One region of the Caballeronia sp. LZ016 genome, then DNA from elsewhere that is predicted to be linked to it. Evidence: riboswitches for the same ligand, from Rfam matches in the RefSeq annotation. Region 1 holds a riboswitch; the other holds the start of a gene.
The links. A riboswitch is a leader RNA that binds a small molecule or an ion and turns the genes downstream of it on or off. The one in region 1 is predicted to bind thiamine pyrophosphate.
Positions count from the first base shown of each region.

Region 2: linked by a shared signal. The riboswitch ahead of P9220_RS05490 (FAD-dependent oxidoreductase) and the one ahead of thiC (phosphomethylpyrimidine synthase ThiC) in region 1 are both predicted to bind thiamine pyrophosphate.

Region 1 covers NZ_JARTVY010000001.1:2,699,611-2,704,275, forward strand. The annotation lists gene P9220_RS12860 (EamA family transporter) at 1-917, opposite strand, end outside; TPP riboswitch at 1,214-1,355, shown strand; gene thiC (phosphomethylpyrimidine synthase ThiC) at 1,490-3,421, shown strand.
Region 2 covers NZ_JARTVY010000001.1:1,145,249-1,149,913, reverse strand. The annotation lists gene P9220_RS05500 (thiazole synthase) at 1-521, opposite strand, end outside; gene thiS (sulfur carrier protein ThiS) at 543-740, opposite strand; gene P9220_RS05490 (FAD-dependent oxidoreductase) at 760-1,896, opposite strand; TPP riboswitch at 2,064-2,186, opposite strand; gene P9220_RS05485 (ABC transporter ATP-binding protein/permease) at 2,449-4,191, shown strand; gene P9220_RS05480 (hypothetical protein) at 4,325-4,665, shown strand, end outside.

The DNA.
Region 1 (4,665 bases):
GAGTCAAACCAGAACGACAAGCTCACGCTGATCAGAATGACGACGGTGGCAACGACCGTCCATTGCGTGATCACCTCGCCGAGCAGCACCGCCCCCAGCAGCACCGCGACGATCGGGTTCACATAGAGGCAACTCGTCGCGATGATCGTGCTCGTATGGCGGATCAGGAAGTTGTAAGCGACGTACGCGGCCATCGATCCGATCACGACGAGATACAGAAACGACACGCCCGCGCCGGGTCCCACATGCGTGACACGCTCGCCCGCCAGGAACGCGATGCCCGTCGCGATCAGACCGCCGAGGCCGATCTGCAGCGCAGTCGACATCAGCAGATCGGACGGCTGCCGCAGCCGCCCAGCGAGATGTGCGCCGCCCGCCCAGAAGATTGCGGCGCAGAGGATCGCGAGCGTGCCGTGCGTCGAACCGGGCGAAGGGTCGCCATGATTCAGCACGACGATGCCGACGAGCCCCAGCGCCACTGCGAACCACTCCCCTTTCGCCACGCCCCGGCCGGCGAGCGCGGTGAAGATCGTCGCAAAGAGCGGCACGGTCGCCACCATCACCGCCGCCGTGCCGGTGCCGACCGTGCGCATGCCGTAAGCCATCATCCCGCTCGACAGACCCTCGAGCAAGGTGCCGACGATCGCCGCGTTGCGCACTTCCTGCGCGTTCGGCAGCACCGCCTTGCGATGCATGCCGATGGCGAACAGCCCGATGCCCGCGAACAGATTGCGCAGCCCGCCGAGCATCAGCGGCGGAAACGATTCGAGCGCCAGATGTATCCCGAGATAGGTCGATCCCCAGACGAGATACACGACAGCGAGCGCGAGCACGACTTGTCCCCTGAAGGAGCGAGGCGCGCGAAACGGAAAGCGATCGGGAAACGAGAACGGCAGACGCGGCGTGGAAGTGGACATGCTCACTCCGCGAAAGCCGCGTTGCGCGTGGCGCATGCGGAAACGGCCGAAGAACGCGAAGTGCGACGCCCGCACGACGGTGCAGGACGATGAAGACACAGCGGCATGACGAAGCGAACGAAGTGCGGTCGAGAGGCGAACGAGGACAGGCAAACGGCGAGCGGCGGCGGTCGCGAAACCGCGCTTCGGGTAACTACCTAAAACGCGGCGCCCGCCATTATGCAGGAACGGCACCGCGCGAAGCGGGCTATTTCGGGATGGTTGTCAACGCACCACGGTGCGGTGTATCGTGGCGGCTGCTAACGCGGGGGTCCTGCGCTGCACATCGCGATTTCGAATTGGCGTCACCGGTCGAATCGCCCGTGCCACGTGGGTGAGAAATACCCTTTGAACCTGATCTGGATAATGCCAGCGCAGGGAAGCGTTCGGGCACTGCGGCTTTGACAAGACCTTCCGCCGCATCTTCAGCGCCCGCACCTTTCCATCTCGTTCCTCCCTGTTTAGCTCCTGAGTCAGCCGGGCTTCCTCATGCTCGCGCTGAAATTTTCGTCCCTGCAGGAGACATACAGCACATGAATGCCAATCCGAAGTTTCTGTCCGAAAACGCCGTCGTCGATGCGGCCGCCATCGCGCCGCTGCCCAACTCGCGCAAGGTCTACGTGAGCGGCTCGACGCCGGACATCCGCGTGCCGATGCGCGAAATCACGCAGTCGGACACGCCCGACGGCTTCGGCGGCGAGAAGAATCCGCCGGTGTACGTGTACGACACGTCGGGTCCGTACACCGATCCCGACGCGCGCATCGACATCCGCTCGGGCCTGCCCGCGCTGCGCGCCGGCTGGATCGACAAGCGCGGCGACACGGAGGAGCTCGCAGGCTTGTCGAGCGAATTCGGCCGCGAGCGCGCCGCCGATCCGAAGACCGCCGAGCTGCGCTTTCCCGGCCTGCATCGCAAGCCGCGCCGCGCACGCGACGGCAATAACGTCACGCAGATGCACTACGCACGCGCCGGCATCGTCACGCCGGAGATGGAGTTCATCGCGATCCGCGAGAACCAGCGCCGCGCCGAGTATCTCGAGAGCCTGAAGGCGAGCGGCCCGAACGGCGAGAAGCTCGCGCAGATGATGGGCCGCCAGCATCCCGGCCAGGCGTTCGGCGCGGCGGCGTTCGGCAAGGACGCGCTGAAGGCGATCACGCCCGAGTTCGTGCGCGAGGAAGTCGCGCGCGGCCGCGCGATCATCCCGGCGAACATCAATCACCCGGAGAGCGAGCCGATGATCATCGGCCGCAACTTCCTCGTGAAGATCAACGCGAACATCGGCAATTCGGCGGTGACGTCATCGATCGGCGAGGAAGTCGACAAGATGACGTGGGCCATCCGCTGGGGCGGCGACACGGTGATGGACCTGTCGACCGGCAAGCATATCCACGAGACGCGCGAGTGGATCATCCGCAATTCGCCGGTGCCGATCGGCACCGTGCCGATCTACCAGGCGCTGGAGAAGGTCAACGGCAAAGCCGAAGACCTCACGTGGGACATCTTCCGCGACACGCTGATCGAGCAGGCCGAGCAAGGCGTCGATTACTTCACGATCCACGCCGGCGTGCGGCTGCAGTACGTGCCGCTGACGGCGAACCGCATGACGGGCATCGTGTCGCGCGGCGGATCGATCATGGCGAAGTGGTGCCTCGCGCATCACAAGGAGAGCTTCATCTACGAGCACTTCGAAGACATCTGCGAAATCATGAAGCAATACGATGTCTCGTTCTCGCTCGGCGATGGCCTGCGTCCCGGCTCGATCTACGACGCCAACGACGAAGCCCAGCTCGGCGAACTGAAGACGCTCGGCGAGCTGACGCAGATCGCGTGGAAGCATGACGTGCAGGTGATGATCGAAGGTCCGGGCCATGTGCCGATGCAGCTCATCAAGGAGAACATGGACCTGCAGCTGCAATGGTGCGACGAGGCGCCCTTCTATACGCTCGGACCCTTGACGACGGACATCGCACCGGGCTACGACCACATCACGTCGGGCATCGGCGCTGCGATGATCGGCTGGTTCGGCACCGCGATGCTCTGCTATGTCACGCCGAAGGAGCACCTCGGCCTGCCGAACAAGGACGACGTGAAGGAAGGCATCATCACCTACAAGCTCGCGGCGCACGCGGCCGATCTGGCCAAGGGTCATCCGGGCGCCCAGGTGCGGGACAACGCGCTATCGAAGGCGCGCTTCGAATTCCGCTGGGAAGACCAGTTCAATCTGGGCCTCGATCCGGACAAGGCGCGCGAATTCCACGATGAAACGCTGCCCAAGGATTCGGCCAAGGTCGCGCATTTCTGCTCGATGTGCGGGCCGCATTTCTGCTCGATGAAGATCACGCAGGACGTGCGCGACTTCGCGGCGAAGCAAGGCGTCAGCGAAACCGATGCGCTTACGCACGGCATGCAGACGAAGGCGATCGAGTTCGTGAAGAAGGGCGCGGAGATTTATCAGCCGACTTGAGGCACTCATCTGGCGGCCCGTCGCATGTCCATTGCGGCGGGCCGTTTTGTCCCCTTTCATGCACCGCGCCACTATTGCCACTAATAGTTGCACGGATGCGATTGGGGCGTATCGATAGCGGTCAGCGAGCGCATTCGTTCCACGCACAAGAGCCAACGCACGGAAGGTCCCGGACAGCCCGCCCTCTCCTATGTCTCAAGAATCAAAAGCAGCCTTAAAGGCTTACATGACTAAGCGATTTCCGCTGCGCCAACGATTCCTTTCATGGCATACCACTTGTTATAACCCGTTCAGGCGAGGCTCCTGCTCGGTTGCGGACAACTATTGCACCGTAACAAGCATCATTATTTACCATAGGACCGCAAAAGAACGCTCGATTTTATTTCCGTTACTTGCGACAAGTCAGGCGCATGATAATAGTTCCGCGGCACGACAGCTTCTCTGTCTTCCGGAGTCCATCTAACATGCTAGCCCTGTCGATATCCTTCCAATTCCTTACCTCCGTTCGTAGATGGAAGCTACTAATACTGAAGAATAGAGGAATTGGCTACCATCTTGTCCAAGCGGCTCAATCGACCCTCCGAATTCAAGACCAGACTGCTTGTCTTGGTAGAAACGCCCCGGCTCACCATCTCCAGAGACGCAGGGTAAAAGGTTCCGCTCTTCGGCCAAATCATCCTTAGGTGCGCGGAAATACACTTTGACCATGTAATAATCCAGGCCCTCGATTCTGTAAATAGCGAGGGGATACTCGGACGCCTTGCATCCAGGCAGGAGCAACAGCAAGATGGTGAAGAAAAGACATCTAAGTCGCCTCATGCATCCTCTCTCTGATGAAACGTCCCATAATGGCCCATGCACTGTCGCCTTCTTTGAGACGCGTTTTAAGCGCTCTAAGGGTATCCGCGTGATTCACTGCAACGGTTTCGTTGATATCTGGAAAGCGTTGAACCGCAGTCCCATACGTTGGATCGGGGCCTCTGTCAGAGCTTGGTGTACGCATCACGTCCCATTGTCCGCTAGTTGCTTCCACGGCGACAGCGTCGAGTTTAATAACTGCAGTTCTTGAGGCTCCCCATTACCTCGCCTTTGAGCAGTAACTCTGCAAAATTAAGTGCTCATAGTCAGTTATCTCCGTCGACTTACTCAACCATGCGGACCTCCAGGCACCTTTCCTGCTCATCACCCTATGAACCGGCGAGCCTATGCGGCGCCGTTCCGTGCGAGCCGCAGCCGTTTCATCT
Region 2 (4,665 bases), 1.6 Mb from region 1:
AAGCCATACGGATTGGTCACGCCCTTGCCCGTACCGATGGGCGCGCCCCACGGCATCAACGCCTCGCAGCCGGCATCGAGCAGACGCCGGCCGATCACGAGGTCTTCGGTGCAGTACGGCAGCACCTTGAAGCCGTCGCGCACAAGCTTTGCCGCGGCTTCGACGAGACCGATCGGGTCCGGCTGCAGCGTGTAGTCGTCGCCGATCAGTTCCAGCTTGATCCACGGCGTATCGAACACTTCACGCGCCATGTACGCGGTGGTCAGCACTTCATCGACGCTCTGGCAGCCCGCCGTGTTCGGCAGCAGCGCGACGCCGTGGCGCTTGAGCACGTCGAAGAAGCCGGCCTCGCCGGTCTCCGACTGCCGGCGCAGCGCGACGGTCACCATGCCGGGACGCGCGGCGTCGATGGAGTCCGATAGCGACTGCAGCGACGGATAGCGCGACGTGCCGAGCAGCACGCGGCTCGGAAACGACTGGCCGTACAGCGTCAGGGTATCGGCGGCGGGATGTGTGGTCATGATCGTCCTCTGGTGATGCGCTCAGCCGCCCGCGACGGGCGAAACGATGTCGAGCTTGTCGCCCGTGGAAAGCGTCTTCGTGCCGTGCTCGCCACGCGCGACGAACTGGCCGTTCAGCGCGACGGCGAACGGCGGCTTCGCACCGAAAGCGGCGAGCGCGTCGGTGACGGTCGCCGTGTCGGGCAACGTGAACTCGCGCTGATTGATGTGGATGTTCATGCGTTCTCTCTGATCTCGGTCACGCGGTCGCCGTCTCGAAGGCGCCGTGCAGCAGCTCGGACCATAGCGCCTGGCGGCGGAAGTCGTCGAAGGAGGCGGCGTCGCGCACGGTTCCGCCGACGAGCGCATCCGCGAGCGCGCAGGCGGAATCCGCGACTTCGGGCGCGATCATGAAGCCGTGCCGATACAGCCCGTTCACGCGCACGATCTGCGCCCCGTCCCACGCGATAGCCGGGCGATGATCCGGCAGCGTCGGCCGGCATTGCGAGTTCAGTTCGAGAATGCGCGCCTCGCCGAATCCCGGATGAACCGCGAACGCGGCACTCAGCAGTTCAAGCGCCGATCGCACGCTGACGGGCGACATGTCCTCGCCTTCGACTTCGGTCGCGCCGATCACGTAGAGGTCGTTCTCTTTGGGCGCGATGTAGAGCGGATAGCGCGGATGCAGCAGCCGGACCGGCCGCGTCAATCCGATGCCCGGCGCATGCACGCGCGCCACTTCGCCGCGGATACCGCGCAGCGCGGGCCACGCGGGCTTACCGCCGAGTCCGCGGCAATCGATGATCCAGCGCGCGTCGGGCATCGCATCGACGGGCGTGTTCCAGTGCGTCTGCACGCCACGCGCCGCCAGCCCCGCAGCGAGCGCCGCGAGCGCCTGACGGTTGTCGAGCTGGCCTTCGTGCGGCAGGAGCCAGCCCTGCGCGAAACGCGTGCCGAGTGCGGGTTCGGCCTTCGCGACCTGCGCGCCGGCGAGCTTCACGAAACCGCCATCGAGCAATTCGGCGGGCGCGTTCGCCCGCAAGCGGCGCTCGAACAGCGGCGCTTCCGCGCGATCCGCGCCATGCCAGACGACGAGCGTCCCGTTGCGCTGGAAGAAGACCGGCTCGGGCAGCGCCGCGAGGAGATCCGGCCATCGCGCGAGCGACGCCGCGCCGAGTTCGACGACCAGCGGCTCGGCGCTCGTGGCTTCGGCGAGCGGCGCGAGCATCGCGGCGGCGACCCACGCTGCCGACTGCGCGCCCGACTCGTCGCCGCGCTCGTACAGCGCAACGCCGTGTCCCGCGCCCGCGAGTTGCCACGCGACGAGCCGTCCGACGAGCCCGCCGCCGATCACGGCGAAGTCGGGCTTCGCTGCGGTCTGATCGATGCTAATCACTATCCGATGTCTCCTTTGGCGACGGACGCGTCTTCGCATCGCAACGAAGCGGCCGTAGGCGAATCCACGCGAACAAGGACGAAACAGCGGAGAGACCGGCCCGGCGCGAGAACGACGCACCGAGCGGAAAGGAGGACTGGAAGAAACTGGAGGAAGGCGCGGGAGTCGCGCGTTCTCCGGAAACTTCCCTCGCCGGTATTACCCGGATCGGGTGCAAAGGGTCTCTCTCAGCCTCGCCGCGCTCGATACTTTCGATACCGCTCGCGCACGAAGCACCCCTGTTTCGCCGGAAGTCATTAGAGCATAAAAGCCGAAGCCGCTGCAAACCGGGATTGCCCGCGCGCGCTTGGCCGCCTGATCGCCGGCTGCGTCACTCTGGCACAATGCCCCGAACGCAGTTCATCGAACGATCGCACCGTATTAAGTGGCAGTTAAGGGAACGTCTCAACAATCTGCGAGGCTGGGATCGGGCTGCACGCGACATCGCGGCAGCCCGATCCCGCAGCGACATGTGTCAACCCGCCGGCAAGCCGGCGCACAAGCAGAAAGGTCATGGCCAACTCAAACCCGGAAAGCACGCAACAGAAGGCGGACGAAGTCTCGGCGTGGAGTCTCATCAAACCGTACTGGATATCCGAAGAACGAGGCGTGGCGTGGGGGCTGCTCGTCGCGATCATCGCGATCAACATGACGGTCGTGTGGATCAACGTGCGGCTCAACAGCTGGAACGCGGACTTCTATAACGCGCTGCAGAACAAGAATGTCCGCGACTTTCCGCATCTGCTGCTGATCTTCACCGGGCTTGCATTTGCTTATATTCTGCTCGCCGTCTACGGACGCTATCTGCGCCAGATGCTCGCGTTCCGCTGGCGGCAATGGCTCACGAACCGGTTTCTCGAGCAATGGCTCGGCGACCGCGCGTTCTATCGTATCGAGCGCGACCGTCTCGCCGACAACCCCGACCAGCGTATCAGCGACGACCTGCAATCGTTCGCGACGACCACGCTCACGCTGTCGCTCGATCTGCTTTCGACGCTCGTCACGCTCGTCACCTTCATCACCATCCTCTGGACCCTCGCTGGCGCGCTGACGCTGACGCTCGGCGGCACGCCCATCGTGATTCCGGGCTATATGGTCTGGGCGGCGGCGCTGTATGCGATTCTCGGCTCGCTGATCATTCAGAAGGTCGGGCATCCGCTCGTGTCGATCAATTATCAGCAGCAGAAGGTGGAAGCGGACTTCCGTTTCGGGCTGATCCGCGTGCGCGAGAACGCCGAGCAGATCGCGTTTTACGACGGCATCGCCACCGAAACCGCGAATGCGAAGAGCATCTTCCAGCGCATCCGCGATAACTGGTGGCTCATCATGAAGTACACGAAGCGCATGACCTTCGTGCTGAGTTTTTATGGCCAGATCGCGATCATTTTTCCGATCATGGTGGCCGCGCCGCGCTACTTCGCGGGCGCGTTTTCCTTCGGCGTGCTGATGCAGATATCGTCGGCATTCGGCACCGTGAGCGATTCGTTCTCGTGGTTCATCAACAGTTATTCGACGCTGGTCGAATGGCGCGCAACCGTCAACCGTCTGCGCGAATTCAAGCGCGTGATGCGCTCGACGCACATCCGCGAGGAGAACTCGCCCGCGACGGAACGCGGCGGCATCAATCTGCATTACACGAGCACGGAAGCCTTGACGACGACCGGCCTGCTGCTCGCGTTGCCGAACGGCACGCCGCTGTCGCGGGTGGCGGATGTATCGGTGGAGCCGGGATCGCGATGGCTCGTCGTGGGGCCGTCCGGGTCGGGCAAGAGCACGCTGATGCGCGCGCTCGCGGGCCTTTGGCCGTTCGGCGACGGCACGATCGACGCCCCCGTCGACGCGAAGATGATGTTCGTCCCGCAGCAAAGCTATCTGCCGATCGGCACGCTGCGCGCGGCGCTGGCATATCCGTCGCCGGGCGGCACGTTCACCGACGAGGAATCGCGCGAAGTGCTGCGCGCGTGCAACCTCGAGGCATATGGGGATCGGCTGGAAGAGAGCGGGCACTGGGCGCGGAGCCTGTCGCCGGGCGAACAGCAACGGCTCGCCGCGGCGCGCGTGCTCTTGCACAAGCCGGATTTCGTGTTCCTCGACGAAGCCACCAGCGCGCTCGATGCGGACAACGAACTGCATATCTACAACACGCTCGTCGATCGGCTGCCGAAGGCCGCGATTCTGAGCGTCGCGCACCGGGAATCGGTGGCGCTGTTTCATGATTACCGGATCGAGATCGAGAGGGCGATGGTGGAGGCTTGACGCTGCGTCGGTGGGTTGGGAATGCCGCATCCGCCCGCGATTGCAGGTGCGGTTTTTCTGATTTGTTGGGCTGGTTGAACGGCAGCGCGTCATATCGTCATAGACTGACGCGTCTCCTCATACCCAACAGTTCATGGACCCTCGACTCTTAACGGATCACGACCTGGATTCCATGCGACGCGCTCCGAAGATCATCACCAATCCACGCGCGAGATGGGTCTTCAAAGGCGGGCACAAAGAGAAGAATTTCACGCTGCACGATGCGCGCGACGCTACTCAGTTATATCGACTGTTCCTGCGGTCGTCCGCCACTCGACCGAGCGCATTCTCCGTTGGCCTGGCCCGTGTCTGGCCAACTGATGAAACACTCATCCTCGCTCGCTACAACGGCCCTTATCATGCGCATGGCAATATCATCGAAGGAAATAAAGTTTCCCTCGGCTGCCATCGGCATTTAGCTACGGAACGCTACAT